4 regions of the Ruegeria sp. N11 genome follow, and region 4 is predicted to be linked to each of the others. Evidence: riboswitches for the same ligand, from Rfam matches in the RefSeq annotation. Region 4 holds a riboswitch; each other region holds the start of a gene.

Region 1 (7,376 bases), on a different contig from region 4:
CGGCCGTTCTGAATGCCGACGACATCAACTGCCTGAAGATGGCGGATTATGCCGGGGCAAGTCAGATCTTCTATGTCACGACCAATCCCGGCCACAGTCTTGTGAAAGAACATATCAAGGAAGGCGGCAAGGCCATCGTGCTGGAAAAAGGCATGAACGGCGACATGCTGACCATCTACGACAATGGCCTGCATATCCCCGTGCTCTGGTCGCACCTGATCCCGGCGACACTGGAAGGCAAGGCGATCTTCAACGTGCAGAACGCCATGTTTGCTGCAGCCATGGCCTATAGTTTTGGCGTTGATCTGGACAATATCCGCCACGGGCTGCGGACCTTTGACACCAGCTATTTCCAGGCACCGGGGCGGATGAACGTTTATGACGAACATCCGTTCAAGGTAATCCTGGATTATGGCCACAACCCCGCCGCCCTGAAGGCAATGGCGGCGCTGGCCGACCAGCTAGAGATCAAGGGCCGCAGGCTGTGCGTCGTATCGATGCCCGGTGACCGTCGTGACGAGGACGTCGAGGATGCGGGCGCGGCGCTGGCCGGTCATTTTGACCACTTCATCTGCAAGGCTGACGACCGCCGTCGCGGACGCGGGCATGACGAAATTCCTCAGATGCTGCGGCAGGCGTTGATTGCAGGCGGCACGCCGGATGAGGCGATCACAATCATCCCTGATGAGGTCGAAGCGGTGACGGCGGGTCTTGAAATGGCAGCTCCCGGCGATCTGCTGGTGATATTCGGCGACGACACCACCCGCTGCTGGAAACAGATCATCTACTTCAATTCGGATGGCGACGCGCCCGAAGCTGAAGCGATCGCCAAGCCTGCCCCTGTTGAGACCTCTTTCGAGGACATGTTCGATAGCGATCAGGCCCTGATCCGGGACGAGCGCGGCGTGCGTCTGGCCCGCGAAATCAGCGAAGACGCGGATTGAGCCGAGGGCACCGGAATGGACAGAATTGAAGAGCTTGAGACCGCGCTGACCATCCCCAGCGCGACCAGTGGCGCGTTTCGGGTAGACGATGCGCGCCGGCTGACCGGGCCCGGGTTGCTCTGGGATCACCCGGGCGCAATCATGGACGTCTTTTTTGACCAAGAGCAGTCTTCGCGTGTCATTGAGCTGTGGCAGCATCATGCACGTCGTGTGCTGGATGCGCTCGGCTGGCACCAAGAAAAGCTGACATATCGGGTATTCACCGGCGGCGTGAACCTTGCGATTTCAGCGCCGATGGATCAGCTATATTCAGCGATCTTTGCGGTCCAGACCGCATGGCATTTCTGTGCCGCGGCGCTGGTCGGGGAAACACCCGGCGATTTCGACAAGATGATCGCCAACGTCCGCGACGTCATGGCCAAAGAGGCAAATCCGGCCCTGATCGCCCTGATCCAGGCGGCGTCGGCGCGGGGCGTCGATATCCTGTGTGACGACGACGAGATTTCGATCGGCCACGGGGTCGGAAGCCGGACCTGGGCCTGGAACGCTCTGCCTGCGCCTGATGAAGTCGAGTGGGACGCCTTGCACAACATCCCCGTCGCCTTCATCACCGGAACCAATGGCAAGACCACAACGACCCGGCTGCTTGAGGCGATCGCCCGGGCGGCGGGCAAGGTTGCCGGGCTGACCTCGACCGAGTTTGTCCGCGTCGGCGACGACATCCTCGACCGTGGTGATTATTCCGGCCCCGGCGGAGCGCGCATGCTGCTGCGCGACCGGCGGCTTGAAGTCGCCTGTCTGGAGGTTGCCCGTGGCGGAATCCTGCGCCGGGGTCTTCCAACCCATGCCGCCTCGGCTGCGGCTGTCACAAATGTCGCCAATGATCATCTGGGTCAGTACGGCGTCAACACGGTTCCGGAGTTGGCGCAGGCCAAGTTCGCCGTGCATCGCACCCTTAAGAAAGATGGCGTTCTGGCCCTGAACGCGGATGACCCCTTTGTCCGGGATGAGGCGCTGAACACGTCCTGCAGGATCTGGTGGTTCTCGCTGGACCAGAAAAACGCACTGATCCAACAATCCCGCGAGCAAGGACATTGTTGTGCCTTCCTGCGGGACGAGATGATCGTGTTCTTCGATGGCTCCACGGAACAACCGGTGATTTCGGTTCACGATGTACCGCTCGCTATGGGTGGGGCTGCCAGGTACAATATCCTCAACGCAATGACTGCGCTGTGTCTGGCCTGCGCACTGGATATCCCGATGCAGGCCATTCGCACGGGATTGTCCGGTTTCAAGCCAGACGCCAAAGATAATCCGGGCCGGTGCAACGAGTTTTCCCATAGCGGCGCCCGCGTCTTTGTCGATTTTGCGCATAACCCACATTCGGTCGAAGCGGTGTGCGAGGCTTTGTCCGGACTTCCGGCAAAGCGCCGCTTCATACTGCTAAGCCATGCCGGGGACCGGTCCGATCAGGACATCATCGATGTCACGCAAACGGCATTGCGGTTCCAGCCGGATGTGATCGTCGCTGCCGAGCTTGAGGGTTATCTGCGGGGACGCAACCTTGGTGAGATTCCAAAGCTGATTAAGCAGGCGGCAATGAACAACGGTCTTCGGGATGAGCAGATCCTGAGCGCGCCTTCCCCGGTCGAGGCGAGCAGGACAATACTGGATCAGATCGAACCGGGCGATCTTGCCCTGTTGCTGGTCTTGTCCGAGCGCGAACAGGTTCTGAAACTGCTGGAGAATTGAACCGGCACGCTGAACGCGAGGCACCCGGGCAGTTACCGATGGATGCCGCTCCGCCGCCGAACAGAGTGTCCTGGCAACAATTCTGTATTGACGCATGCCCGGGTCTGAGGCACTTAGCTAGAAGATGGTTCCCGAAGGAAGACCCGAGGGATGAAAAGGGAATACGGTGCGGCCCAGTGGGCCAAGTCCGTAACTGCCCCCGCAACTGTAAGCGGTGAGCGACGCCAAACACCCACTGGCCGAATGGGCCGGGAAGGAAGGCCAAGCAAGGACCCGCGAGTCAGGAGACCTGCCATCAATGTTCAACCAACCCGGGGCGGGGCGCCCTGGAAGGAGGCTTAGATGGCACGTCAGTCACGTGTTTACATGATCAGCACCTTCTGTCCGCGCTTGGCAACAAGTGGAGCGGACCATGTCAGACGCCACTGATCATGTTCTTCTGATCTGTTCGACATGCAACGGTGATTTGTCTGCGGACAAAATACGCTCTTCTTTGTCAGATGCGCTGCCGTCCGCGTTTGCCATTCGCACGGTCGATTGCATGGCCGGGTGTGCGCAGCCGACAACTGTTGGGTTTCAGGCCGCCGGCAAAGCCCAATACCTGTTCGGCGACATCCGGACCCCGCATGACATCGCGGCCTTGGCCGAATTCGCGTTGCAATATCAGAACAGTGCCGATGGATGGACCTGCGCGTCCGACAGGCCGAGCGCGCTTTTTGACAAAACCCTTTCCCGTTTGCCCCGAATGACTTTGGAGGAGCATTCATGACGACCTCTGCATTTCTTGCCGTGCGTGACGTCGAGTACTATGCGCTGAATGGTGATGTACTGCTGCAAGCGGCGTCTTTCGAACTGGAAGAAGGTGCCATCCTTGCAATTGCCGGGCCGAACGGGGCCGGGAAGACGACGCTTCTGAACCTGTTGTGCGGCACAGCCGAACTGGCGCTGGGCGACGTTTTGATCAATGGGCGCAGCCTGAAACACATGCCCGCCAACCAGCGCGCCCGAATGATCGCTGTTGTCAGCCAGCACGAGCTGCCGGATAGCAGATTGTCTTTGCGGGAATATGTGGCCTTGGGGCGAATCCCGATCCGGGCTGACCGGTCGAAAGAGGGCCACGCCGCCGAACTGGACAGGGTTTTGAACCTGACAGGTCTGAGTGATCTGGCGGAAAAACGAATGGGCGTACTTTCCGGGGGCGAACGTCAACGCGCGCATATCGCGCGTGCTCTGGCACAGAACCCTTCACTATTGTTTTTGGACGAACCGACAAACCATCTGGACCCCGACGCCAAGGGGCGGATGCTGTCGCTCGTTGCCGAGTTGGGCATAACGGTGGTCATGATCGTCCACGACCTCGTCATGATCCCCGAATTCGCCACTCACGTGGCCATGATGAAATCCGCGCGGCTCACGGGCTTTGGTCCCGTGGCCGATGTGCTGACCTCGGACCGGGTCCGGGAAACCTTTGGCGTCGACTACCTGTGCTTTCACCATGAGGGCCGCGTGATTCCGGCGCTGGATATCCGAAAAACCTCGGTCTCAAACTAACCCTAGGAGCATCTTTGAATGAAACAGATCTGGTCGGTGGTCCTGACCACAGCCCTGGCAGGCGGTGCGTCGGCACAAGAAATTGCCGTCGACAATTGCGGCAAGTCGCTAGTTTTTGAAACTGCACCCGAGCGGATTGTCGTGCACGATATGAACATGACCGACATGGCCTTTGCGCTGGGTCTGCAAGACAAGATCGTCGGGCTGACCGGCATCACCGGATGGTACAAAACCAGCCCGGAATTCGATACGCTGCGCGGCGATATTCCCGAGCTTGCGCCCAAATACCCAACGGTCGAGAACCTTGTGGCCGTCGAACCCGACATGTTCTTCGCGGGCTGGTATTACGGGATGAAGCCGGGCGGAGACGTGACACCTGACACGCTGGAACCCTTTGGCATCAAAACCTTGATCCTGTCCGAAAGCTGCGTGCATCTGGACAAGGACCGCCCCGAAGCCAGCATGAACCTGCTGTTTGATGACGTTCTGCGACTGGGCGAGGTCATGCAGGTCGAAGACAAGGCGAAGGAACTGGTTGATGGTTGGAAAGAAGAACTGACCGAGATCGAAACCCGGACCGCCGATCTGCCCAAACCGCGCGTTTTCCTGTTGGATGGTCCGGCTGATGCGCCCTTCACCGCGGGCAAGTTTGCCATTCCCGATGCGATAATTTCCGCAGCGGGCGGTGAAAACGTGACCCATGACATGGATACAAGCTGGGGCCGCACCTCGTGGGAAACGGTAGCGGCCGCCAACCCCGAATTTCTGGTGCTGCTGGATTACCAAACCGGCAACGGCGCCGAGGATACCTTCAAATTTCTGCAGGAGCATCCGGTTATGTCCCAGACAGATGCTGTCAAGAATGAAGCCTGGATTGGCCTGCGGTACGAGGAACTGACCCCGGGACCGGCAAATATCGAGGCGATCCTGAAAATGGCGCAGGCCATGCATCCGGATCTCAACTGATATGGGCCGACTCGGCCTGACACTTCTGCTGGGGGCGGTCGTTCTGGCCGCCCTTTTGCTGATCTCAACCATCTACGGCACCACATCCATTCCGGTTTCCGACACGTTCACCGCTGTCTTGCTGGGAACCGGTCTGAGTGACGGGGACATGTCGCCTTTGCACCGGATCGTGTTTGATTTGCGCCTGCCGCGCGCCCTGTTCGCGGCCGTAATCGGCGCCGGGTTGGGCATCGTCGGCGTGGTCCTGCAAACCACAACGCGCAACGATCTTGCTGATCCGTTCCTGTTCGGCCTGTCCTCGGGTGCGGCGGCCGGCGCCGTGTTTGTGATCACCGTGACCGGCGACGTGCTGGGCTTTTGGACCCTGCCGTTGGCCGCGTTCTGCGGCGGGCTTGTGGCGTCGGGCATCGTGCTGGCGCTGGTTCACGGTTTACGCACAAGCGCGCCCGAAAAACTGATCCTGGCCGGGCTTGCGGTTTCGTTCCTGTTCTCGGCCATCACCAACTACCTGATTTTTGCAGGCGACAGCCGCGCCGCGCATTCCGTGATTTTCTGGATGCTGGGCGGTCTGGGCCTGGCCCGCTGGGAGACGTTTCCGCTGGTCTGCGCAGGCCTGCTTCTGATCCTGAGCTTTTCTCTCTACCGCAGCCGCTGGCTCGACGCGCTGCTGACCGGCGATCTTACTGCCTCCACCCTCGGCGTACCCGTGCGCGGACTGCGGTTCAGCATGTTCTTTGTTGCGGCGCTGGCAACGGCGGTGTTCGTCTCGGTCGCCGGTGTCATCGGTTTCGTCGGTCTGATGGTCCCCCACATCGCCCGCGGAATCGCGGGGCCGCTGCATGGCCATCTGCTGCCGACCGCAGCTCTCGTCGGCGCGGCATTGCTGACGGGCTCGGATATTATCAGCCGTTTGTTGCTGGCCCCGCAGGAATTGCCTGTCGGGATCGTGACAACCTCAATCGGATCGGCGTTCGTGTTCCTGCTCCTGTTCAGGACCAGAGCCCGCTGACCGGACCCTTTCCACCTTCGATCCAGGGCGCAAGCAGCGGCTGGTGCGAACCATTTATGTGCCGCGCTTCCTCTGTGCATCTCTGATAAGTGCGGCGAGGCGATAGAACCCATGTGCCATCTTGGTATAGGGCATCAGCAGGAAGAAGGTCAGAACCGACCCCAGATGGATGGCCAGAAGTGCGGGCATCACTGTGGTCGAGCCGAGCACGTAAAGGACAAGGCCGCTGAGGCCAACAAACCCCAGCAACAGGATAAAGCCCATTTCTCCGCCCCACGCGGAGGTGTCGCCAAGGTCACGATCGGATTTCTGCTTCAACATGACCATGCCGCCACAGCCGATGGTCAACAGGATACCGCCTGAGACGCCAAGCAGCTTGGGTAATGACCAGAATCCGTAGGGTGCATGCAGGCCAAAGCCGTAATGCATCACTGTCGCAACCGAGGTTGAGGCAAAGCAAAGCAGGAACCCATACATGATCGCCTGATGCACGTGTCGGCGGGCCTGGCTGAACCGGTCTTCATCTTCGAAATTGCAGCCTTCGCCGTGGCCGGCGGCAAGATCCTGCATCGTTCCGGCGCGTTTGAACGCCGCCGTCAGATCGGCCCATTGGATCGGTTTTCCGTCAACCGCACGCCAATAGCGGCGCAAGCTGATGGCGATGCTGAACAGCGGCAGCAGGAAGGCGGGCATAAAGATCGCCACCATCGCTTTGTGGGAAAGAGCCGCATAGAAACCGTCGCCGCCAGAAGACCCGATTGCCCGGACCGCCCAAAACAGCGCGGCAAAACCGAGGACCAGCGCAAGCACAATTGCCCCTCCTTGGGTGTGGAAGCGACGCGCCAAAGGCTGGGGCCAGGCGAAGCTTTCCCAACTGTCACGGCGCACCTCGGCCAAAGCAGCAGGCAGGTTCAGATCAAACTCGTGCGGGGCGGTGTACTGGCAGGCATAATAGCAACCCCTGCAATTGTGACAGAGGTTGGCGAGTTGGGTGATGTCGCCATCCGAGAACGCGCGCTCGGCGTGCAATGACGGGAAAACCGAGCAGTAACCCTCGCAATACCGGCAGGCATTGCAAATCTCGGTCTGACGGCGGGCATCCTGTATCAGTTCAGTTTGCATGAGCGGCGGCCTCACGTCCTGCTATGCGTCCG
Region 2 (7,376 bases), on a different contig from region 4:
AGGTGGCCTGGTCAAGACCAAGATCGCTTTCCAGCCCGATGGCCTGAGCTTCTTCCCGGATATCTTCCTGCAAGCGGTCGCGTCGTTTGGGGTCAAGCCCGTCGGCGTTCGAGAATTCGTCCAGCAGCGATTCAAGCCGCACCATCCTGTCCGGCGTGCCGCTCTCCTTCATCGGGGGCGGGATGTGACCCAGCGTGACGGCTCCGATGCGACGCTTGGCCTGTGCGGCTTCGCCTGGGTCGTTGACAATGAAGGGGTAGATCACCGGCAAATCACGGATCAGCGCTTCGGGCCAGCACTTGGCGGACAGGGCAACGGATTTTCCCGGCAGCCATTCCAGAGTGCCATGGGCGCCAATATGGATCAGTGCGTCGGCGTGCAGGCTTTTGCGCAGCCAAAGGTAAAACGCGACATAGCTGTGACGCGGTGTGCGCGAAAGGTCGTGATAGTCGTCATCGCGCAGTTCAGGCGTGCCACGTTCGGGTTGCAGCGCGACCAGCGCCTTGCCCCGGTGCAGCGCGGTGAAATGGAACGCGCCATCAACAAAGGTCGGATCATCCTCGGGCTTGCCCCAGACTGTTTGCAGGTCCGTATTCAGTTGATCCGGCAAGTGTGCAAGCGCGGCCTGGTAATCTTCGAGCGACCAGGAAATCCGGGCGCCCAGCAATGTGTCGGCGATCGGTTCGGCTGGGGCTGTATCATACCCGGCGCATTGCAAATCTGACAGCATCGCTTCGGCTGATGCCAGCGCGTCAAGGCCCACGGCATGGGCCATCTGCCAGTCCTTGCCGGGGTAGGTGGACAGAACCAGAACCGGCACCTGTTCCGCTTTGGGTCGGTCGTTCAGATTCAGCCAGCCGGTTACACGATCAATGATCGCTTCGATCCGTTCAGGTTCAGCGCGGTGGGCAAAGCGGGAATATTCCAGGTGCGGATCGCGTTTGCCCGGTTCCTTGAATGAGGCGATGCCTGCCGAGATCCGCCCATCCACTTCGGGCAGCACGACGTGCATGGCAAGGTCGGCGGGGGAAAGACCGCGTTCGGCCTCGGCCCACGCTTTGCGGCGTGAAGTTGCCAGAGCGACCTGGAAAACCGGCACACCCGCCGCGTCAAGCGGAGAGGTTCCCGACGCACCTTTGCCCGAGAAGGAGGTGGCATTGATGATCGCAGAAGGTTCCAGTGCAACGATGTTTCGGCGCAACCAATCGGCGGCGGCAGGTGCCTTGAGGGAAGGGGCGAACATGCCCATTGCCTCGAACCCACGCGCCCGCAGGCTGTGGATCAGCGCGGCGACCGGGGCGGTGTCGGCGGAGGTCAGGTAGGCGCGATAGAAAGTGACGATGATGCGTTTCGCATCGTTCGTAAATGCGGTTTCGACCGGGGTTACGCCGCGGTCAGGGCACCAAACACCGCATTCCGGAAGGGTTTTGGCCCCCATCACCGGCCCGGCATAAAGACCTGCCGCCAATGCCATCTGCGCCAAAGCGGCCTGCGCCGCGACCTCGCCGCCGGTGTCGCACAGATGCGCCAGTCGCCGCAGGGTCGAGACGGGCAGGGTGGAATAGTCGTCCAGCCGGGTATCCTCACGCCCGTCGGCAGGCAGAACCGCCAGCGCGATGCCTTTGGCCTGCGCCAGCGCAAGAACCTGCTGCAGCCCGTATGACCAGTAAGGCACCCCACCAATCAGGCGGATCAGGATACCTTTTGCGCCGTCAAGCGTCTGTTCCACATATGTGTCAACGGACAGAGGGTGTTTCAGCGCCGTCAGATTGGCCAAACGCATCGTCGGCATTCGCCCTTCCGGCCCACCGCCGCGATGCCAGCCTGCCGCGAAAGCACCGAGATCACTGTCCGAAAAGGACAACATCACCAGATCCGCCGGGCTCTGGCCCAGATCGGTCGGGGTCTCGGTTTCTTCAAGCCCGTGGCTTTCGCGGAAGACGACGTGCATGGCTTACTCGGCGGCCTCGGTCACACCCACGAGGATATCCCGGATTTCGGCCTCTTTGATGTCGTCGTGCTCGGCAATGACCACAAGACGCGAGCGGCGCTCCTCGCCGGGTTCCCAGGGGCGGTCGTACTGATGACGCACCCGGGCACCGACAGCCTGAACCAGCAGACGCATCGGTTTGCCGGCAACTGCCGCATAGCCCTTGACGCGCAGGATGTTCAATTCCCTGGCCAGACGTTCGATCTTGGCAACCAGATCGAGTGGATCGCTTTGCTCCGGCAGTTCGACGATGATGCTTTCGAAGTCGTCATGTTCGTGGTCGTGATGACCGTCGTGATGCGACGGACGCGCGTCCATGTCATCCTCGGCTGCAGCTTCCAGACCGAGCACGACGCGGACGTCTACGACGCCTTCGGCAACCTCTACGACGGGCAGCGGGCGCGGGGCCTCGGCTGCGATGACCTCTTTGGCTTTGGCAACACCCTCTGGCCCTGCCAGATCGGGCTTGGTCAGCAGGATGATATCGGCGCAGGATATCTGATCCTCGAACACCTCGGAAAGAGGCGTTTCGTGGTCGATCGAGTCATCGGCCAGGCGCTGGGCATCCACCGCCTCGACGTTCGGAGCGAAGCGACCTGCCGCGACCGCCTCGGCATCGGCCAGAGCGATCACGCCGTCCACAGTGATTTTCGAGCGGATATCGGGCCAGTCAAAGGCTTTCAGCAGCGGCTTGGGCAGGGCGAGGCCGGAGGTTTCGATCAGAATGTGATCGGGGCGCGGGTCCAGCGCCATCAGCGCTTCGATGGTCGGAATGAAATCATCGGCCACGGTGCAGCAGATGCAGCCGTTTGCCAGTTCCATGATGTTCTCTGCCGGACAATCGGGAATGGCGCAGGATTTCAGAATATCGCCGTCGACGCCCACGTCGCCGAATTCATTGACCACGACCGCCAGACGTTTGCCCTGCGGGTTCTGCATCAGGTGCTTGACCAGCGTTGTCTTCCCTGAGCCCAGAAAGCCGGTGATCACAGTGACGGGAAGTTTCTCAAGAGTGCTCATTTCAGGGCTCCAATCGGGGGAATGCGGGAGGCGCAGTTTTTGCGGAAATGTTCGGGGCGCTCACGCCATTTGACCAAGCCGTCCTCGGTCGCCAGATATTTGGTCGCACCGTCGACAATGACGTCAACGTGTTCGGCTTCGTTCAGGTTCTCATAGACAAAGGTCCAGCGACCCGGTCCACCGCGCAGCACGATCGAGCAGCCCTGATCGCAGTTCGACAGGCATTCGACGGGTTTCAGCGTGATGCCTTCGGGCAGGTCGGCCTGTTGCAGCGCTTTGTGCAGCAATGTGCCGGGGCGTTTTTCATCATCCTCGACGGGCAGTCCACGGCGGCACGTGGTACAGACCAGCAACTCGACTGGTGCGGTCTCGGTCATGTCTCTCATCCCCCCAAATCCTCTTCGCGGGGGACGGGGTTTCATGCGGGCCACGCGTCTGCACATGGACCCGACACCGGAACACCCCGCCCGGTTTCTTCTTCGGGTGCTGGCAGGTCTCCCGGCTTGCGGATGTCAGAGGCTTGCTCTGGCAGATGTCCCGCCTTCCCGGCCTTTCGGCCAGTGGCTATGGGCACCCTCTCCGGTCACGGTCGCGGGGGCGGCTGCGTTTGACGGAAAAACCGCTGACGCATTCCCTTTTCATCCATCCAGGGATGGACACCAACGGGTCGGACATGCGGCACAGGCGGGGGACTTGTCAAGCTTCAGGATGCGCGGTTTTGCCGCCGGAAGGGAAAAGCGACCTGAGGTGGTCACTCAGCGGCATCGCCGGGCGCTTGCTGCGCCGGAAATCCTGCGTGATTGAGGGGTTCAGTGTGATGTTCGCTGATTTTGGAAGGGGTCGGCGGGACCCGGCCAGGCGGGGCAGATTCGGCTTCAGAGCCACTGGGGCAGGCCGTGTGTGGACGTTGCGGCGACCAATCGACCGTCATCTCCGAGCATCGCTAAACCGAGGGATTGGGGTTTCGTTGATTAAGTAGCCGCCGTTCCGACCGGCTCGGGGTACTCCATTTCAGTATTCGCGCAAGACCCGGCAAAAACGACCGCTTCGAGATCGAATCTGATGGCCGTCTTGCCGTGCACAGAGTAGCCAGAATTTTTGCAAAATTATGCCTCAAACTGTCCTTAGCGGGCGTCGGCGAACAGAATATGCCAGGAAACAAAAAAATGAAAAAGTTAGCAGCTTTTCTTGTGTTCTTACCCGTCGCTGCAGTTGCGGAAGACCGGGTGTTCGAGTGTGAAGCGCCGGATGCAAAATATCCGGAAATGGCGGCCACGCTGGTCAAATACGAAGGCCAGAACAAAGGGCATATTACCATTGGTGATATTGACAATAAGGCTGAGGTGTATCCCGGCCTCGACACCCTGACTTACCTGTATATCGGTGACGGCTTTACCCTGAATTACAACGTGAATCTCAAGACTGGCACGTTTGACTATTCGGCTTCGGGCAGCAAATCCGGATGGGGCAAAGGCAGCTGCAAGGAAGTTGTGGCCCAGTAATTCGCTAATGCCCGGTCTGCGGGTTGGGCCTTTCGGTTGCCGAGAAAAGTACTTGCCTGGTTCCGTCCTGAGGCCAATGTAGTTGGCCGTGGACGGAACCCGGTTAAAAGCGGCCGATCCAGTATGTGTCCAAGCCATCTGGGCGGCGTGCCAACCAATCAAATCTTTTGATCAGCAAGGTTCGGCACGCCCCGAACACGCGGGCGCGATTGATCTGCCGGCGCTGAAGGTATTCGCGTTGGACCAGATATCCCGCGCCACGCGCCATGTTCCGTCATCTTCGAGATGGTAGATATTGATGCCATGGCCCGTGGAAACAGTGGCAGGGCCCGGGTCACGCGGAACATCGGTGGCGGTAAACTCATAACGCTCAAACGCCCAGTCCGCCGCCACAACAAATTCCAGCGATTGCTTTTTCCAACTGGTGTGAACGGCGTCGAAATACCCGCGCACCCAAGGCCCGACCTTGGCTTTGCCTTCCATAACAGGCGCACCGGGTGCGATGAAGACCACGTCATCAGTGACCGTCTCAAGGAATTGATCCAGTTTGTTCGAGTTGATCGCTGCAAGATACGCTACGTGTGCGGCTTGCGGAGTGTCGGCTCTGGTGTCGGGCAGCGCCGGTGTCGCGATAGCCAACCCTATTCCAGTAAAAAGCATGGTTATCCTGATAGTCATATCGGCCTCCAAGCATTTGCGGCGATTGGACCTTGCCGGTTGTTCAAACCCGCCTATCAACGCAAAACGCATTGCAGGACGATCGTATTGCAACGCAATTCGACAGGCTTTTAGGGCAATCGCAATTTCAGATAGCTACACCACTGATTGTTCAACTCGTATCGGGTGTATTTCTCGACAATAGTTACGTTTGGTGTACCTTGCGAGGCAGGAAAAAATAGCAATCATTAAGTATTTCTACTGAATGACCTTATTGACTGGCATAAGTTGCCGCCGCTTTCGACCCTCAGGGCGTTTGAGGCGACCGGCCGTTTAGGCGGCTATTCTGCTGCGGCGCGTTCACTGAACGTAACCACTGCCGCAATTGCCCAACAGGTGCGAAAGCTTGAGGCTGATCTGGGGATTCCACTTGTGCGCCGAGAGGGACGTGGACTTGCTTTGACCGAGGCCGGTCGGACGCTGGCCAGCACCCTCAACGACGCATTCGAGCAGATCGCAAAAGGCATTGATGATGTGACGGCTCAGGAGGCCGCTCGCGGTGTGAGTGTGTCTACGACTGTCCGATTTGTCGACGCGGTCATCATGCCACGTCTTGGCGGCTTCTGGGCGGAACACCCCGGCATCCAGGTGTCCTTCGCTGCGGAAGGAAATTCGTGGGACGTCGATCTCGAAGCCTTTGACATTGCGATACGCGGAGGCCCGCCAAACCATGTTTGGAGCGGCGCGGCCCAGAAACTGCTTCTAAAGTCGCCGTTCGTATTATGCGGCACACCAGAGCTTGTCAGGTTGGGTGCGAAAAACCTGACCGATGTGCCGTGGATACAGGACAAGAGCATCGGTTCCCAAGTCTTTGAAGGTGTCGTCCGGGACTTCGGCCTGCGCGTCGACGACGTTCAGCTTGTTGATCCGGGGGGATCGAAGTTCGAGCTGGACGCCGCCTTGCAAGGCTACGGATTGCATCTAAGCCCTCTAGTGACCGTCAAAAAGTACCTGGATAAAGGCAGACTGGAAGCTATCGACGTGCCGCCGAAATGGGTGGCCTGCTACTTTGCGGTCTACCGAAAGGGGCGCATTTCCGATCAGGTAGGTGCTTTCTTGAAATGGCTTGAAGTGACGTGCGCACCACTTTCTCAGGAGGCTTGAGAACCTCGAACTGGATTCCGTCCAACGTCATATCGGGCACTGGCCCGTCATTATGTTCACGCTATCGGGCCGGGGGCTGATCAGAGTTGCCTCGTGCAGGATTGGTTTTTTTGATTTCAATCGCTTATCCTTGCCGGGGATCATTTGGAAACAGGAGGTTCACGTGAACAGCTCTATCTCTGATGAGGCGATGGCGCGGCTCCCGTTTTGGGTGACACCTCCGGGGGAAACAGACGGCTTTTTGATCGTTGTTGGGTTTCTTCTTGTCGTTGTCCTGCTGGGCTTCGGCGCATTGTATTTTACCGTGCAGGCTATCCCCGACCGCATGGCGGCAGGCGCGCACAAGGTTCAAATGCAACTGGTTGGTGTGCTTGGGTTGATCTCGCTGTTCACACTGAACAATGCCTTCTGGATCGCCGCCATTCTGATTGCCGCTGTGCCTCTGCACGAGATATTCCCGCTCAGGACCGAAGTGGACCTTTCGGAGAACCACGATGCTTGAGTTGGTATTCTCTGCATTGATCACGATTGTCCCGGATTACCTGTACCGTCGCTATAAGCAGGGCAAGAGATGGGGCCATGAAATAACCCTGTTCAACGTCTGGTATGAATTGCGGTGGGGTTTGACCGCCTGCGCAATACTGGCCGTTACGCTGATCACAGTGATCTTCTATTTTCACCCCTCAACGCGGAACGTGTCCGCCGCATTTCGCACGGTTACCATACTGTCAGATCGCGGTGGCCGCGTCTCAGAGGTGTATGTCGCCAACAATGATGCGGTTGATGCCGGTGACGCCATTTTCCGGTTGGACACGACCCGACAGGAAGCAGCAGCAGATACCGCTCAACGCCGTATAGAAGAGATCGAGGCCGCTTTGGGTCTGACCGCAACAGAAATCGCGGCAGCCGCCGCTGGTGTTGAGGCGGCAGAATCAGATCTTGCGCAGGCCACAAGCGATCTGGATCGACGCCTAGAGCTTGCCGAGCGAAACGATACTGTTGTGAGCGAGCAGGAGCTGGAGCGGTTGCAGACGGCAGTGTCC
Region 3 (7,376 bases), on a different contig from region 4:
CTGAACCAGCGGGTGTTGCTCGGCCTGGGCCCTTAGCGCGAGGTCGGCCGCGTCGCGGACCTCGGCAATCGTGGCGGCTTCGCCATCTGCCACGATGGACACGGCCCACCGATTGCCTGTCCAGCGCTGCAGCGCCGTACCCAGCCGTTGGGCAAGGTCTGTCGGGGCATGATCGGTCGGCGTAAATTCGATCCGGCCCGGTGAGTAGGCCATCAGCCGCACACCGTTTTCGACCTCGACCAGCAGCTTTACGTCCCGATTTGACCGGATCAGTTCGACCACATGTTCGAAGGTCGGATAGCGCGCCAGAGCGGTTTGGACGTCCTGTGCCAGGGCCGCAGTCGGCGCGCCGGCAGGGCCATGCGGAGCGGAAACGTAGGAAGACCTTGCCGATGCCTGAGGTTGTACCGGGGCGTGCGAGGGTACGGCCATGCCGCCACCGGGGCCTCCGTTCGGCGTGGGTGGAGGTGCGTCCTGCAAACGTTTGATCAGTTCTTCCGGGCTTGGCAGGTCGGCCACATGGGTCAGCCGAATGACGGCCATTTCCGCTGCCATCATGGCGTTTGGCGCGGCTGAGACCTCTTCGAGTGCTTTCAGCAACATCTGCCACATGCGGGTCAGAACGCGCATCGGCAGGGCTTCGGCCATTTGCTGACCGCGTGCGCGTTCGTCGGGCGAAACGGTCGGGTCCTCGGCGGCGTCCGGCGTGATTTTGACCACGGACACCCAATGGGTGATTTCGGCCAGATCGCGCAGCACGGCAAGCGGATCGGCACCCTCGGCGTACTGAGCGCTGAGCTCTGTCAGAGCCCCCGCCGCGTCGCCCCGCAGGATCATGTCCATAAGGTCCAGGACGCGGCCCCGGTCCGCCAGGCCCAACATCGCCCGGACCTGATCGGCACTGGTTTCCCCGGCCCCGTGCGAGATCGCCTGATCCAGCAGCGAAGTTGCATCACGCGCCGAACCTTCGGCCGCTCGGGTGATCAGCGCCAGTGCGTCTTCTGCGATCTGGGCGCCCTCGGCGGCGGCGATCTTGTTCAGAAGACCGATCATGTCCTCGGGTTCGATCCGGCGCAGGTCGAAGCGTTGGCAGCGCGACAGGACCGTCACCGGAACCTTGCGGATTTCCGTCGTGGCGAAGATGAATTTCACATGCTCGGGCGGTTCTTCAAGCGTCTTGAGCAACGCGTTGAACGCGCTGGTCGAAAGCATGTGAACCTCGTCGATGATATAGATCTTGTAGCGTGCGCTGGCTGCACGATAGCGGACGCTGTCGATGATTTCGCGGATGTCGTTCACGCCCGTGCGGCTGGCCGCGTCCATCTCCATCACGTCGACATGGCGGCCTTCCATGATCGCCACGCAATGTTCGCATTGGCCGCAGGGTTCGGTCGTCGGTTTGCCGTCGCCATCGGGGCCGATGCAGTTCATGCCCTTGGCGATGATCCGCGCCGTTGTCGTTTTGCCGGTGCCGCGGATGCCGGTCATGATGAAGGCCTGCGCGATCCGGTCTGCCTCGAACGCGTTTTTCAGGGTGCGCACCATGGCATCCTGACCAACCAGGTCGGCAAAGGTTTCCGGGCGGTATTTGCGGGCAAGAACCTGATAAGCGGGGCGTGGCGAGTCGGTCATTTCTGCTCTGTCGGATTCGTATCAGAAGTGCAGCGTAGAGTGCGCCGCCGCCTGCGTCCACAGCCGGTTCGCGAAATTCATTTGGGAATGCTTCGGGATGCGCGTAAAAATGAAGGCGAAAGCATTTTTGACCGGATTCTTGTGCGTAACGATTAAGGAGGGCGCGTTGCATGTCTCAGATGATTATTCATGCGCTGCAGGTCGGAGGAGGTACTCTGGCCCTGACATCAATGCCGGGGCGCGGGGGTAAATATGCCCAGGACCTGAATGCGATTTCCGACTGGAAGCCAGGTCTTGTCATTTCAATGACGACCGAAGTCGAGATGCTGCAGGACGGCGCGCGTGACTTCGGAACCGACATTCAGGCGCGCGCCTGCCGCTGGGTCCATCTGCCGGTCGAAGATTTCGGTGCACCCCCCGACGCCGTGACCGCGCGCTGGCCCGATGTAAGCGCGGCCGTCCGCCATGCCCTGTCAGGGGGCGGGCGCATTCTGGTGCATTGCCGGGGCGGCTGTGGCCGGTCCGGAATGGTGGTGTTGCGCCTGATGGTCGAATGTGGCGAGCAACCGGGTGCAGCCCTGAAACGGTTGAGGGCGGTGCGGCCCTGTGCGGTTGAAACAGATGCACAACTGGCATGGGCCACGCAATTGATTCCGGCCAGCGCGGACCCGTAGGTCAGGCCGACAAATGTCCGGCCTGGGCCGCTACTTGGCGACCTGCCAGGGCCGAAGCTTCAAGCATGGCGCAGGGCGGGTCCGACAGAATTGCGGACGGCAGCGCACGGAACTCTGCGCAGAACATCATGTCTGCATAATCCTCCAACCTGTCGCCCGGAGTTTCCTCATTCGTTCCGCAAAACACCCGGATTTTGTCTGGCCGCGCGTGGAACCGGGCCATGCACCCTTCGGGGCAATGGGCAAGCTCGCTGCTGCCTTCAATGGCGAATTGCGGGGTTGCGGCCGGGCCGGCGCTTGCCACGGCGCGCGTCAGAGCCCGCGCCATTTGCGCCAGTGCCGGACAGGGTTTGCCGGTGCGCTGGCACACAGTGGCAGAAAATTCGTGTGTCCTTGTCTTCCAGATCATAATGCGCCCTCCGCGCGCGGCGCGGGGCAAGGATCAGGTGTGACGGGGCTATGCCATCAGGACCTGCCCGGACACCCCGCCCGAGTTTCGGTTTCAGTATCGATGGCAGGTCTCCTGACTTGCGGGTCATCGCTTTGCCGACCTTCCCAGCCTTTCGGCCAGTGGTGTTTCGGCATTGCTCACCGCTTACAGTTGCGGGGGCAGTCTCGGCCTTGGTTCCTTCCGGCAATGCCAGACAGAACCGCACCGTGTTCCCTTTTCATCCCGGCCCCGGAAAGGGCGCGGAAACCATCGCCTCATCGCTAGCGGTTGCGGGGTCCCCGAGTCAAGCGCATTGCGCGGGCCGAGGCATTTGGTCCGATGCGTGGTCGGGAAAGCGGACGTTTGGTCATGTTTGCACCGGGTTGACTTGAGCGGGCGACTGGCCTGACAGATAGGTGAACTGAACTGTTCAGTTGAGAGCGGAGCATGAGATGTTGGACATACAGGAACAGGTCTTGACCGAAGACATACGATTTCCCGCCGGGACGGCTATGCTGTCGGGTCGTCTGTACCTGCCTGTTGCAGCGCCTGATATCGTAGTTGTTCTGAACAGCGCGACCGGCGTTCCCCAGGACTATTATCAGCATTTTGCCCGGTGGCTGGCGGAAGAGCAGGGCATTGCCTGTCTGACCTATGATTACCGCGATTTCGGAAAATCGCTATCGGGGCGTTTGAAGGATTCGCGTGTCACCATGTTCGATTGGGCGCTGATCGATATTCCCGCGGCCCGGGCCGAGATGCGGCGGCGATTCCCAAGTGCGCGGCAGTGGACCATTGGTCATTCGCTGGGGGGTATGCTTGGGCCATTGCAATCGGATGTGGATCAGATCGACCGGATGATTTGTGTGTGTTCCGGCCTGGTTACGTTGTCGGATCATCCCTGGCCCTACCGGGGGCTGGCCGGAATCTTCTGGTACGGGCATGCGCCTTTTGCAGTACATATGCTGGGGTATCTGCCCGGCAAGGCCATTGGGTTTGGTTCGGACCTGCCGTCAAAGGTCTACTGGCAATGGCGAAAATGGTGCACCTCGCCGAACAGCTATCTGCCTGAAATTGGCCAAGGCCTGCCCGCAGTGACCTGGTCGCGGGCCGGTGGTCCGGTTGACCTGTTTGCGATTTCGGACGACCAGATGGTGCCTGAAAATGCGGTCCGGAGGCTGGCCGAGCTATACGGCCCGGACGCCAACCGTCATGTGCTTGAACCAAAGGATTTCGGGCTGAAATCCATTGGCCACATTGGTGTTTTTGCGCGCAAAAACAAAGCGGTCTGGCCGAGGCTGATCGAGTCTGCGGAGCAGCAAGTCCGTTCCGACCGGAAAGATGTGACGATTGCGGGATGAAGTGAGAGGTTGGACATCGACCCAAGCGGGGCTCGTTGTGGCTGCTTCCTTCCGGACCTGACCAGGTTGGCGAGGCGCTCGCCCGCGCCAACCTCTCAATCGTCGATATAGGGAAGTTGCGCCAGGAAGACAACCCGTCAGAGTGACAGTCTGATCCGCAGAAAGCCTTCCGGGTCATGCCCCAGCACATGCGGATCGTATGCGTCCAGTTCGGAGAGATGCGCCCTTGCTCCCGGCCCGGTTTTCAGAATCGAAGCGTGGCCGGGAAGCCGGACAAGGCTGAAGGGGAAGGGCGCAGATTGCATCGGGTCGCCCGGTAATCCCCCCGAAAGATAGTCGCGCAGGACGTCCCTGATGGGTAAGGTCGGCAGATCGATCTGCCGGGCCTGATGCGCAACTGGGAAGTGTCCGCCGCCGCTGGCCCGGTAACTGTTCAGGGCCACAACGAATTTCTGGGTGGGTTCAATAGGGATTCCACCGCAGCAAATCTCGCAGACACGGTTTGCGGTGGGATCGACCAGCATTCCGTGAGAATCAAAACGCGCCGGCTGAGAAAGATCGATCCGATAGGTCAGGCCGAACAGCACATCGAAGTTATGCCCGGCCCGTGTTTCATCGGTCAGAGTGCGGACAGCTCCTGCATCAACCTGATTGAAAATGCCCGCCGACATTTCAAGCCAGTCACGGACCATGTCGCCGGTGACAAGCACGGCGCGCAGTTCATTCGGGAAAGAATGAAGATCCGAAACATTGCGCAAACGAACCTTTCCGGGCGGTACTTCCGTGTAGGAGCGCGGTCCCGCGCGGCCTCCGAACTTGCAGGGCGAAACAGCGGACAACAGTGGAAGCCCCCGTAGGTCTTCGTCCAGATGGAGGTTCAATGCCGCTGCCTGGGCGCTGGCGACCAAAGCGAGGCCCCGATCCGGTGCGCAAAAGCTGAAATAGCTTTGCAGGCTTTGATTGTTGTGGCCCACGGGTCTTGAGGCCAGTGCACGGGTTTCTTTGTGGCCGTAACTGAACAGATGCCGCATTCCGGGGTCTTCGGATACCGCTCCGTTCCCGTGCCGGGAAAGAACAGGAGGCAGCTGAACCTGCTGCCCGACAACCTTCCATGGCCCGGCAGAGGTTTTCTGCACATGCAGGTCGATGATGCCAAGATGCGTCCCGGCGACGCTAGGCATGACAACCGGTTTGCCATGTACATGCCCCCGGGTTGCGTCCGTATGATCCAGCCCTTCGTGATCCTTGCCGGGAAGTGTGAGATGCGTATGGCCTGCAACAATGGCGTCGATCCCGTCGATCGCGGCCAACGGTATGACGGCGTTCTCCAATCCGCGCGCGGGTTCCGAAGGTCCAAGGCCCGAATGCGCCAGCGCGACAATCACATCGCTGCCGTCCGTGCGCAGGGCCTCGACCGTCTTTTGCGCGGCCTCCAGAATATCTTCGAACACGACCACATCCTGAACCCTGTGGGCATTCCATTGCTCCGTCTGCGGCGGCAGGATCGACAAAAGACCCAGACGAAACGGGGTTTCGACGCCGTCGATCAGAAGAGAGCGTTCTAGTATTGCGCGGTCATTCCATTTGGCCCCGGTGGTCAATTGCCGGGCATTGCTGCAAATCACCGGGCACGGTGCGCCGTCCAGAATACGATTCAGCGTCGGCAGGCCAAAGTCGAAATCATGGTTGCCCAGTCCGATTGCGTCATAGCCAAGTTCCCGGAAGGCCTGAATCAACACGTGGTTGTCATCAGTCTGCTCTGCCGCCCAATCGCCAAACGGCGTTCCCTGAAGGGCATCTCCGTTGTCGAACAGGAATACCAGTGCTCCGTCTTTCTGCGCTTCTTCTCTGGCAGCGCGGATCAGGCTGGCCGTTCGGGTGAAGCCCCGCGCCGGATCCGGTTCATCCGCGTGATAGTCGAACCCTGTCAGATTCATATGCAGATCGGTCGTGGCCAAAATCCGAATGCGACCGGCTGAAGTGTGTTGGCGCTGAGACGAAACAGTGGTCGGGTGCAATTTTCTACTTTGGGCAATTCAATCTAAGCCATGTTCACCAAAAGAATGAGTAAGTGCAAATAACTTGGCGCCGGTGGGACCATTCAGCGGCATTGCCACGTCCAGGTGTTCATGAATTGGCATTGCAACAACTCGGCAGTCGTGGCAGCCCTGTGCGCAACACACTGAGGATATTAAATGAAAAACGCGGAGACAGTGACATTTGGCGGCTCGGTCCTGGATCGCGCAGCGCATCTCCGGGGAGATTCGGACAGGCTGGAACAGATGAAAACTGATCCACGCGCCGAATGCCTGCTGGTCTGGCGTGGCAAGATATTGGTGCAGGGCGAAGGTCTGGACCGGCTTGGATTGGTCGCGATGGCACATAGCCTGGTGCGCGAAGGTCCCGGAGGGGTTGTGGAAGCCCCGGTATTTCTGGGCCTTCGTGAAGACGATGCACCGATTTTTGCGGCGGATATATCGGACTGGTCGGCGGATGGGCAGGATTTGTCGGATATCGGTGCTTTTGTAGACCGGTCCGAGCAGCAGCATCCGGACCTGCCGGACGGGTACGTGTTTGCCGAATTGCGCCGGATCATGACGCGGCTGAGCGCCCGCGATGCCGAGCTTGCGGCAGCGGCCAAGGCCGTGATCGGCTGGCATGAAACGCACCGGTTCTGTGCGCGTTGCGGGGCTGCCAGTGAAATTGCACAGGCGGGGTGGCAGCGCAGCTGCCCCACTTGTGGCGGGCAGCATTTTCCGCGTACCGACCCTGTGGTGATCATGCTGATTACCCATGGAAACTCGGTCCTGATGGGGCGGTCTCCGGGTTGGCCCGAAGGCATGTACTCGCTGCTTGCGGGATTTGTCGAACCGGGTGAAACGCTGGAAGCCGCTGTGCGGCGCGAAGTAATGGAAGAGGCAGGCGTGCCAGTTGGTGCCGTTCACTATCTGGCCAGCCAGCCGTGGCCGTTTCCGGCCTCGTTGATGTTCGGCTGCGCGGGTGAGGCCCTGTCCCGCGAACTCAGGATTGATCCGGTCGAGATCGAAGACGCGATGTGGGTCAGCAAATCGGAAATGATGCGCGCTTTTTCCGGAGAGCATCCGGTCTTGTTGCCGGCCCGAAAAGGCGCCATTGCGCATTTCTTGCTGCAAAACTGGCTTGCAGACACTCTGGACTGACGAGACACTGAACGAAGGCAAAGGCACCGAGGGCGGACATGCAGTTTTCAGCGCGCGAAGATATCGAGGCCCCGATTGACGCGGTTTTCGACATGGTCGC
Region 4 (7,376 bases):
GGGCTTTTGTCCTGGCTTGGCGGGACGGAAACACCAGTAAAAGCCGTTCGCTTTGCCTTTGCCCGCCCGGAATTTGCCGCCGACTACGCCGTCGTCTTCCCATGCGCTGTCGAGTTTGACGCTCGGCAGACCAGTATCCTTTTCGACCCGCGCCAGTTCACCCGCCCGGTAACCCGCAGCTCGGCTGAGGCATCCGTGTTCCTTGAACGCGCGCCGCTGGACTGGATCTTTACCGGTTCGCGCGCACATACAAACAGCCTTCGCGTCCGCGCGTTTCTCTACGGCGCAACATGGCAAACCTGCCAGCTTCCCGATGCAGCGCGTGCCCTGAAAATGACGCCGCGGACCTTGAACAGGCGTTTGAAAGAAGAAGGGACTTCTTTTCAGGACATCAAGGATGCACTGCGCCGCGACATTGCCATCCGCGCGCTTCAGCAAAGTACGCTCAGTATTGAACAGATCGCCTTTGACACCGGGTTTTCGGCTCCGGCGAATTTTCACCGCGCCTTTCGAAAGTGGACCAGCCGGACCCCCGGGTCATACCGCGTGCACGCGCAGGCTTCCTGACGACGGCACTCCGTCGCGGACATTCGCATAGCTCGTGCGAACAGGTCATTCACTTGGGCTGACAATCCGCCCGTTTCGCAGTTCCAGCGTGTCTGGTGCCAATGCCGCGCGAAACGATGGTGCGTGGCTTACCAGCAGTATAGCCTGCGGCAGGCTTCGCAGAATTTCCAGAAGTCGCGCTTCATTTTTGGCGTCCAGCGCATTGGTGGGCTCATCCAAAAGCAGCGCCTCCGGCTCCATCGCCAAAACGGTTGCAAGGGTCACAAGCCGCTTCTCTCCACCAGAGAGCTTGTGCGTAATGCGATCACGCAGGTTTAACAGATCCAGATCGGAAAGCACCTTGTCGACGATGGCAAGCGCCTCGGACTTGCTGCGCCCGAGGTTGAGAGGACCAAATGCGATGTCTTCCGCCACCGTCGGGCAAAACAACTGATCATCGGGATCCTGAAAAACCAGCCCGACCTGACGGCGGACTTCGTGAAAATCCGCCTCGACGCGCCTTTCCTTTCCCAGGACGGTCACGCGCCCGGCGCTTGGCGTTTGCAGGCCAAGGGCAATACGAAACAGGGTAGACTTTCCCGCGCCATTCGGGCCCGCAATCGAGAGGCGCTGCCCCGGTTCAAGCTGCAGCGAAGCGCCGTCCAGCACTGGTGGCTGGCCAGGGTACGCAAAACAAATGTCTTCAAGCTTGAGGATCGTCATAGATAATCCAGGAACAGCAGGCCAAGGCAAACGGTGCACAGCATCGCGGCGAACATGTGATCGCGTCGTGTCATGTTAAAGTCCTGCAGCAACAAAAGACGCCCGGAAAACCCCCGGCATTTCATCGCCGCCAGAATCCGCTCTGACCGTTCAATCGCGCGCACCAGCATCATGCCGACCAGATACCCGAAGCTTCGGTAGGTGTGCCAGTTTGTGCCGGGGCGAAATCCGCGAATCTTCATCGCGCCGCGCAGGCGCAGGTATTCTTCCCGCAACACCTCGATGTAGCGGATGGTGAACATCAAAAGGTGCACAAGCGCCTCGGGGCAGCGCAGCTTGTGCAAAGCGTGTCCAAGCGTCACAGGTTCCATCGTTCCGACCAGAACCATCAGCGCAAGGATGACCGCGTTGGCCGTCAGTGCAATCTCGAAAGCTTTCCAAAGGCCCTGCCAACTGGCCGGAAAGCCAAAAACCGTGAACATCGCGTCACCGGGCATTGAGAATGGCAGCAACACCAGCATGAAGATGATGAAGCTGTCCATCATGGCCATACGCTTGAGGGTCCGGCCGACTGGCAAGCGTGACATCACCAGTAACCCAAGCGAGACGGACAAAGCGCCGATCAGCGCCGGAATGCTGTTGAGGGCAACCGTGACGATGGCAAAGATGCAGGCCAGCACGATGCGCATACGGGGATCGTAGTCTCCGATCATCCCGAAATGGGCGGCTTTGCCTGCCTCGGCCAGTGTTTTGGCCTGTGGTTCCAGCGCATGTGCCATCAGGTGGCCATCTTTTTACGCGCGGCCAGGTAAAAGCCGATGCCGAACAGACCAATGATATAGCCAATACCACCCAAGATGTTCTGCAGATCATTGTGCTCGCGATAGGCGGCGATCTCGCGCCGCAGTGGGCGGGTTTCGTCGCGCACCGCTTTGGCGATGGCCGCTCGTTCCTCATCCGAGAGCGAGGCCACTGTCACCGCTGCCGCGCCATCCGCAGATGCAACCGGCGTGGCTGTTTCAGAAAGCTCGGCTTCGACCCCCATGATTTCGGCCACTTCGTCGGCCGGCATGGCAACTTCGGCGACGTGCCCTGCACCCAGATCTGCCTTGAATGTATGAGTCACAGCTTTGGTCGGGCTGTAGAGAAAGAAACCGTCCGTATCGGTTACTGTGCGTCCCAGTTCAGAGCCATCGGGGCCATAGACGATGACTTCCTGGTCTGCGGCCATATCGCCATTGGAAAACCCCAGCTCGCCTTCGATTGCGTCGCCTGCCGGAAAAACGCCTGCAATAACCTTATGCGCAAGAGCCGGGAGCGGGGCGAGAGCAAGCGTACAAACAAGGATCAACTGTTTCATGTGGACGCAACCTTTACAAAAAGTTCCGGTTTGACCTTGCGGGCCAGAAGAACGGCAAAACCTGTCAGCACGGCCTCGATAGCCATGACGGGAATGTGGGCGAAAAAGACAAGCTTGGCAGCGGGCAGGAACTCATCGCCGGACAGCGCCAGCGAAACCGCGACGAAAGCCGTTGTGGCCGCGATCGAAAACGCGCCGCCAATTCCGCCCCAGATCGCCCCCTGAACAGGTGAGCCACGTGCGATCAGGCGACCAAAGATCATCCAGGTCAGCACCGCCGGAAGGGCGATATTCACCGTGTTGATCCCCAGCACGGTCAATCCGCCAAAACCAAAGAACACGGCCTGCAGCAGCAAGCCGACAAAAAGGGCCGGAAAGGCGGCCCAGCCGAGCAGAAGCCCGGCCAGACCGTTCAGAATCAAATGCACAGACGACGGGCCAATCGGCACATGGATCAGCGAGGCGACAAAAAAGCTGGCCGACAACACGCCCGCCGTGGGAATGCGATCCAGATCCAGCGATTTCAGGCCCAATGCGATCCCGCCAGCCGCGGCGACCGCACCGCCGATCACGACAGGGTTGGAAAGGGCTCCGTCGACGATGTGCATTCAGGCTTACTCCAGATCCCAGGCGCGGATCCAGATGACCGCATCCTGGCTCAGCTCTTTGCCTTCATGCTCGGTTTCCGGGCCCACGCCCAAAGCGGCGAAGCCCCAGTACCCGGCTTTTGGCACACCAAAAGTGAAATATCCGTTGTCATCCGAAATCGCGACCAACGCGCCGCCCGGCAATGGGGACACGGTGGCGTCCTTCGCGCCGGTGCCGGTCATGTCCGGTGCTGCGGCGATGTACTCGATTTCGATTTTTGCGCCGGCGACGGGCTGTCCCTCGCTCAACACGCGACCGGTAAAGGTTGACCCGGCGATGATGTTGTAAGGCTTGTTCAGCGGCAGAATCTCGGCGGCCAGCCCCTGCGGCTGATCCCAATCGGTCGGCAGTTCGTTTCGGTTGAGGTAAGCCTTGGTGATCTGCTGGATATAGATATCCTCGGATTCTTCGTAGTAAGGCGCAGGAACTGTAACCACCACATAGTCACCCGAGCGCTTCACCGGAATCGAGCCCAGGAACGCTTTGGCAATGTTGTCCGGTCCTTCAAAGGTGGTTTCTTGCAGCGTACCCATCAGATCGGTTTTTTCACCGTTGTGGATCACAAAGAATTCTTCCGGTTTTTCCAGGGTCATCACGTGACCAGCTTCAAACGGGTGCCAGAAAACCAGTTTGACCGGAACGTCACCGGGGCGTTCGATCATCGTGTCGTCGGTATATTCCAGCAGGAAATGGGCCTGCGCCAATGCAGGCATCGCCAAAGCAGCCGTTGCAGCCACCAGCAGTTTTTTCACAAATCGAGTCCTTCTCACGTCGCGCCTTCCCCGGAACAATTCTGCTTTGACGATGGGGAACGCGAAGCCATCTGCCTTGTCGGGCAAACAGATCCGGCGCACACCCCGTCGCCGATGATGAACGCCCCTTCCAAGGGCGCATGTTCGGCAGGTCTCCTGACTTGCGGGTCAAAGCGCTAAACTAACCTTCCCGGGATACCCCAGTGGCATTATCAGCCGCGCTCGCCGCCTACAGTTGCGGGGGCAGTTGCAGAGTTGGCAAAATGTGCCGCACTGCATTCCCTATTGCTTCCGAAGATGTCCCCGGAACCGAACATGGCGCGTTCATGCCAGAATATGTAAGACACGGTCAACAATTGATTGCGGCGTTGCATGGGCCATTTGCGAAATCAGAAATTGCATGTTCGCGCTTGCTACGCGGTTTGGTATGCGCCACCGCGAGTGTGTGTGTTTTCCTAGATCTCTTTATGTGTTCAATAGTCGTCGGTTCAGTTCGCGGACTTGAGATTTTTAGGCCTGAAACTGCGGGCGTTGACTCGCGTGTTTAATTGAACTCGTTACAAATATGTAGGGTCGCTCCGATGCACAAAAGGTCCGACCGGCCCAGCGCCCGATGCAGAAGCAGAGTTGTTGTACTTGTCGCCGTGTTCACGCTACCATCGGGCAAAACAACAGTGCAGGTGCCTCGTGACCACAGAAACAAAACGCCCGCTCACCCTTCGCGATGTCTCGGAAGCGTCGGGGGTATCCGAAATGACGGTCAGCAGGGTCCTGCGCAATCGGGGTGATGTATCGGATGCGACCCGAACACGGGTTCTGGCCGCCGCAAAAGAGCTGGGATACGTGCCCAACAAAATTGCGGGTGCGCTGGCATCCAGCCGGGTCAATCTGGTTGCGGTCATCATCCCCTCACTGTCCAACATGGTCTTCCCCGAGGTCCTGACCGGCATCAATCAGGTTCTGGAAGACACCGAATTGCAGCCAGTGGTCGGCGTGACCGATTATTTGCCGGAAAAAGAGGAAAAGGTCCTTTACGAGATGCTCTCGTGGCGGCCTTCGGGCGTGATCATCGCAGGCCTGGAACACACGGAAGCGGCCCGGGCGATGCTGGATTCCGCGGGCATTCCGGTGGTCGAAATCATGGATACCGACGGCAAACCCGTGGATGCGATGGTCGGCATTTCACACCGCCGTGCCGGCCGTGAAATGGCGCAGGCCATTCTGAAGGCCGGATACCAGCATATCGGTTTCATGGGGACCAAGATGCCTTTGGACCACCGCGCGCGCAAACGTTTCGAGGGCTTTACCGAGGTTCTGGGCAAACACGGGATCGAGATCGAGGACCGCGAGTTCTACTCGGGCGGGTCGGCACTGGCCAAGGGGCGCGAGATGACGCAGGCGATGCTGGAACGATCGCCGGAACTGGATTTTCTGTATTATTCCAATGATATGATCGGCGCTGGCGGGCTGTTGTACCTGCTGGATCAGGGGATCGACATCCCTGGTCAGATCGGGTTGGCGGGGTTCAACAATGTCGAACTGCTGCAAGGTCTGCCCCGCAAACTGGCAACCATGGATGCCTGCCGGCTGGAAATCGGCCGCCAGGCCGCAGGGATCATCGCGGCACAGCTGGCCGACCCGGAAGCCGAGATTGAAACCCGCGTAACCCTGACGCCAAAAATCAGCTACGGCGACACACTGAAGCGGCGTTAGAGTCTTGGCACTGCCGAAACTGGACAACCGGACAGCCCGTGCGGTGTTCATGGATCGTCACTTGCTGTCCGAAACCCCGTCGGGCAGCGCAAAGGGCGCGGATCTTCTGGACCTGATCCGACGGCTTGGTTTTGTTCAGCTGGACAGTATCAACACTGTGGCCCGCGCCCATGACATGATCCTGTTTTCGCGCAGGCCCACCTATCGCAGCACACATCTGAAGCGCCTGTATGAACGGGACAGGGCGCTGTTCGAGCATTGGACACATGACGCCGCCGTCATTCCGATGGAGTTCTACCGGCATTGGCACCTGCGCTTTCAGCGCGACGCCGATTTGTTGAAAGCCCGCTGGAAGAATTGGCGGCGGGATGGATTTGAACAACAGTTCGCCTCGGTTCTGCTGCACATCCGCGATCACGGTCCGGTATCCTCGTCCGATGTGGGAAAGGACGAAAAGAAAGGATCGGGCGGCTGGTGGGACTGGCACCCGTCCAAAACCGCGCTGGAGTTCTTGTGGCGCTCGGGCGCGCTGACCGTCATTGGCCGGGATGGCTTTCAGAAACGCTACGACCTGACCGAACGGGTGATAGAAACTCATCTGTGCCCCGGTTATGCACCATGCGATGCCGAAGGAACGGTGGACTGGCTGTGCAACGCCGCCCTGGACAGGTTGGGGTTTGCAACATCGGGCGAACTGGCTGCGTTCTGGGATACGGTCAGCGCGGCCGAGGCGAAAGACTGGTGCGCCGCAGCCCAGAAAAACGGCGCAATTGAGGAAGTCGAAATCAATTGCGCGAATGGGCGTACAAGGAAAGTGTTTTCCCGCCCGGGATTGGTTGAAGAGGCCCCTGAACTGCCCGCGCCACCGGGCAGAATTCGCGTGCTCAGCCCGTTTGACCCGATGCTGCGGGATCGAAACCGAGCCGAACGCCTGTTCGGGTTTCACTACAGGATCGAAGTGTTTGTGCCCGCGCCCAAAAGAACCTACGGCTATTATGTCTTCCCCCTGCTCGAAGGTGATCGGCTGATCGGCCGGATCGACATGAAGGCCCACAGGGATAGCGGCGAATTGCGGGTACAATCCGTCTGGCCCGAGCGAAAGTTGCGCTGGTCAGAGGCCCGCACCCGGCGTCTGGAGGCCGAGCTGGACCGGGTGCGCAGATTTGCCGGTCTTGATCGTGTTGAGCTTGCCAACGGCTGGCTGAAAGACCCTAAATAGGCTCTATTCAGCCTGTGACAGGGTTAGGTGGATCGATTCAAGACCGTCAATTCCGCCATCAATCACATCACCGGCCTGTACCGCACCGACACCGGCCGGGGTGCCTGTCATGATCAGATCGCCCGGACGAAGGTGATAGTAATTTGAAAGATGGCTGACGATCTCATCTATTTTCCAGATCAGTTCGTCCAGGGTCGCATCCTGCCGGACTTCACCGTTGACGCTCAGATGAATGCGCTTGTCTTTGTCCGGCGACCAGTTCTCTGACCGGGTCAGCGGCGCAAAAACGGCACCGTTTTCCAGATCCTTGCCCAGATCCCACGGGCGCTGTTTGTTCCGTTCACGGATTTGCAGGTCGCGGCGGGTCATGTCCAGCGCGCACCCATAGGCAAACACCGCGCCCAAAGCCTGCTCG

Evidence for each region. Region 4 has a riboswitch for cobalamin ahead of ACR0J8_RS11530 (DUF4198 domain-containing protein). Riboswitches for the same ligand answer to the same signal wherever they lie in the genome.
Region 1: it holds a riboswitch for cobalamin, as region 4 does, so the genes downstream of both, ACR0J8_RS05700 (DUF1636 family protein) here and ACR0J8_RS11530 (DUF4198 domain-containing protein) in region 4, are expected to answer to the same signal.
Region 2: it holds a riboswitch for cobalamin, as region 4 does, so the genes downstream of both, ACR0J8_RS20915 (DUF1636 domain-containing protein) here and ACR0J8_RS11530 (DUF4198 domain-containing protein) in region 4, are expected to answer to the same signal.
Region 3: it holds a riboswitch for cobalamin, as region 4 does, so the genes downstream of both, ACR0J8_RS02650 (hypothetical protein) here and ACR0J8_RS11530 (DUF4198 domain-containing protein) in region 4, are expected to answer to the same signal.

What each region holds. Positions count from the first base shown of each region.
Region 1 covers NZ_JBQFLX010000004.1:131,844-139,219, reverse strand. Annotated here, with positions in the region: gene cphA (cyanophycin synthetase) at 1-944, shown strand, start outside; gene ACR0J8_RS05705 (Mur ligase family protein) at 960-2,696, shown strand; cobalamin riboswitch at 2,805-3,007, shown strand; gene ACR0J8_RS05700 (DUF1636 family protein) at 3,109-3,465, shown strand; gene ACR0J8_RS05695 (ABC transporter ATP-binding protein) at 3,462-4,247, shown strand; gene ACR0J8_RS05690 (ABC transporter substrate-binding protein) at 4,266-5,213, shown strand; gene ACR0J8_RS05685 (iron ABC transporter permease) at 5,215-6,222, shown strand; gene tcuB (tricarballylate utilization 4Fe-4S protein TcuB) at 6,277-7,344, opposite strand; gene tcuA (FAD-dependent tricarballylate dehydrogenase TcuA) at 7,334-7,376, opposite strand, start outside.
Region 2 covers NZ_JBQFLX010000025.1:912-8,287, reverse strand. Annotated here, with positions in the region: gene cobN (cobaltochelatase subunit CobN) at 1-1,951, opposite strand, end outside; gene cobW (cobalamin biosynthesis protein CobW) at 1,955-3,010, opposite strand; gene ACR0J8_RS20915 (DUF1636 domain-containing protein) at 3,007-3,387, opposite strand; cobalamin riboswitch at 3,482-3,689, opposite strand; gene ACR0J8_RS20910 (hypothetical protein) at 4,177-4,512, shown strand; gene ACR0J8_RS20905 (YybH family protein) at 4,684-5,190, opposite strand; gene ACR0J8_RS20900 (LysR substrate-binding domain-containing protein) at 5,458-6,333, shown strand; gene ACR0J8_RS20895 (hypothetical protein) at 6,497-6,835, shown strand; gene ACR0J8_RS20890 (HlyD family secretion protein) at 6,828-7,376, shown strand, end outside.
Region 3 covers NZ_JBQFLX010000002.1:141,051-148,426, reverse strand. Annotated here, with positions in the region: gene ACR0J8_RS02660 (DNA polymerase III subunit gamma/tau) at 1-1,632, opposite strand, end outside; gene ACR0J8_RS02655 (protein-tyrosine phosphatase family protein) at 1,803-2,306, shown strand; gene ACR0J8_RS02650 (hypothetical protein) at 2,308-2,715, opposite strand; cobalamin riboswitch at 2,803-3,023, opposite strand; gene ACR0J8_RS02645 (alpha/beta hydrolase family protein) at 3,189-4,097, shown strand; RNA gene ffs (signal recognition particle sRNA small type) at 4,097-4,195, opposite strand; gene ACR0J8_RS02635 (bifunctional 2',3'-cyclic-nucleotide 2'-phosphodiesterase/3'-nucleotidase) at 4,235-6,115, opposite strand; gene nudC (NAD(+) diphosphatase) at 6,293-7,276, shown strand; gene ACR0J8_RS02625 (SRPBCC family protein) at 7,315-7,376, shown strand, end outside.
Region 4 covers NZ_JBQFLX010000009.1:124,718-132,093, reverse strand. Annotated here, with positions in the region: gene ACR0J8_RS11555 (AraC family transcriptional regulator) at 1-567, shown strand, start outside; gene ACR0J8_RS11550 (energy-coupling factor ABC transporter ATP-binding protein) at 613-1,269, opposite strand; gene cbiQ (cobalt ECF transporter T component CbiQ) at 1,266-2,048, opposite strand; gene ACR0J8_RS11540 (cobalt ABC transporter permease) at 2,048-2,629, opposite strand; gene cbiM (cobalt transporter CbiM) at 2,626-3,237, opposite strand; gene ACR0J8_RS11530 (DUF4198 domain-containing protein) at 3,244-4,029, opposite strand; cobalamin riboswitch at 4,159-4,358, opposite strand; gene ACR0J8_RS11525 (LacI family DNA-binding transcriptional regulator) at 4,717-5,742, shown strand; gene ACR0J8_RS11520 (winged helix-turn-helix domain-containing protein) at 5,747-6,961, shown strand; gene ACR0J8_RS11515 (fumarylacetoacetate hydrolase family protein) at 6,965-7,376, opposite strand, start outside.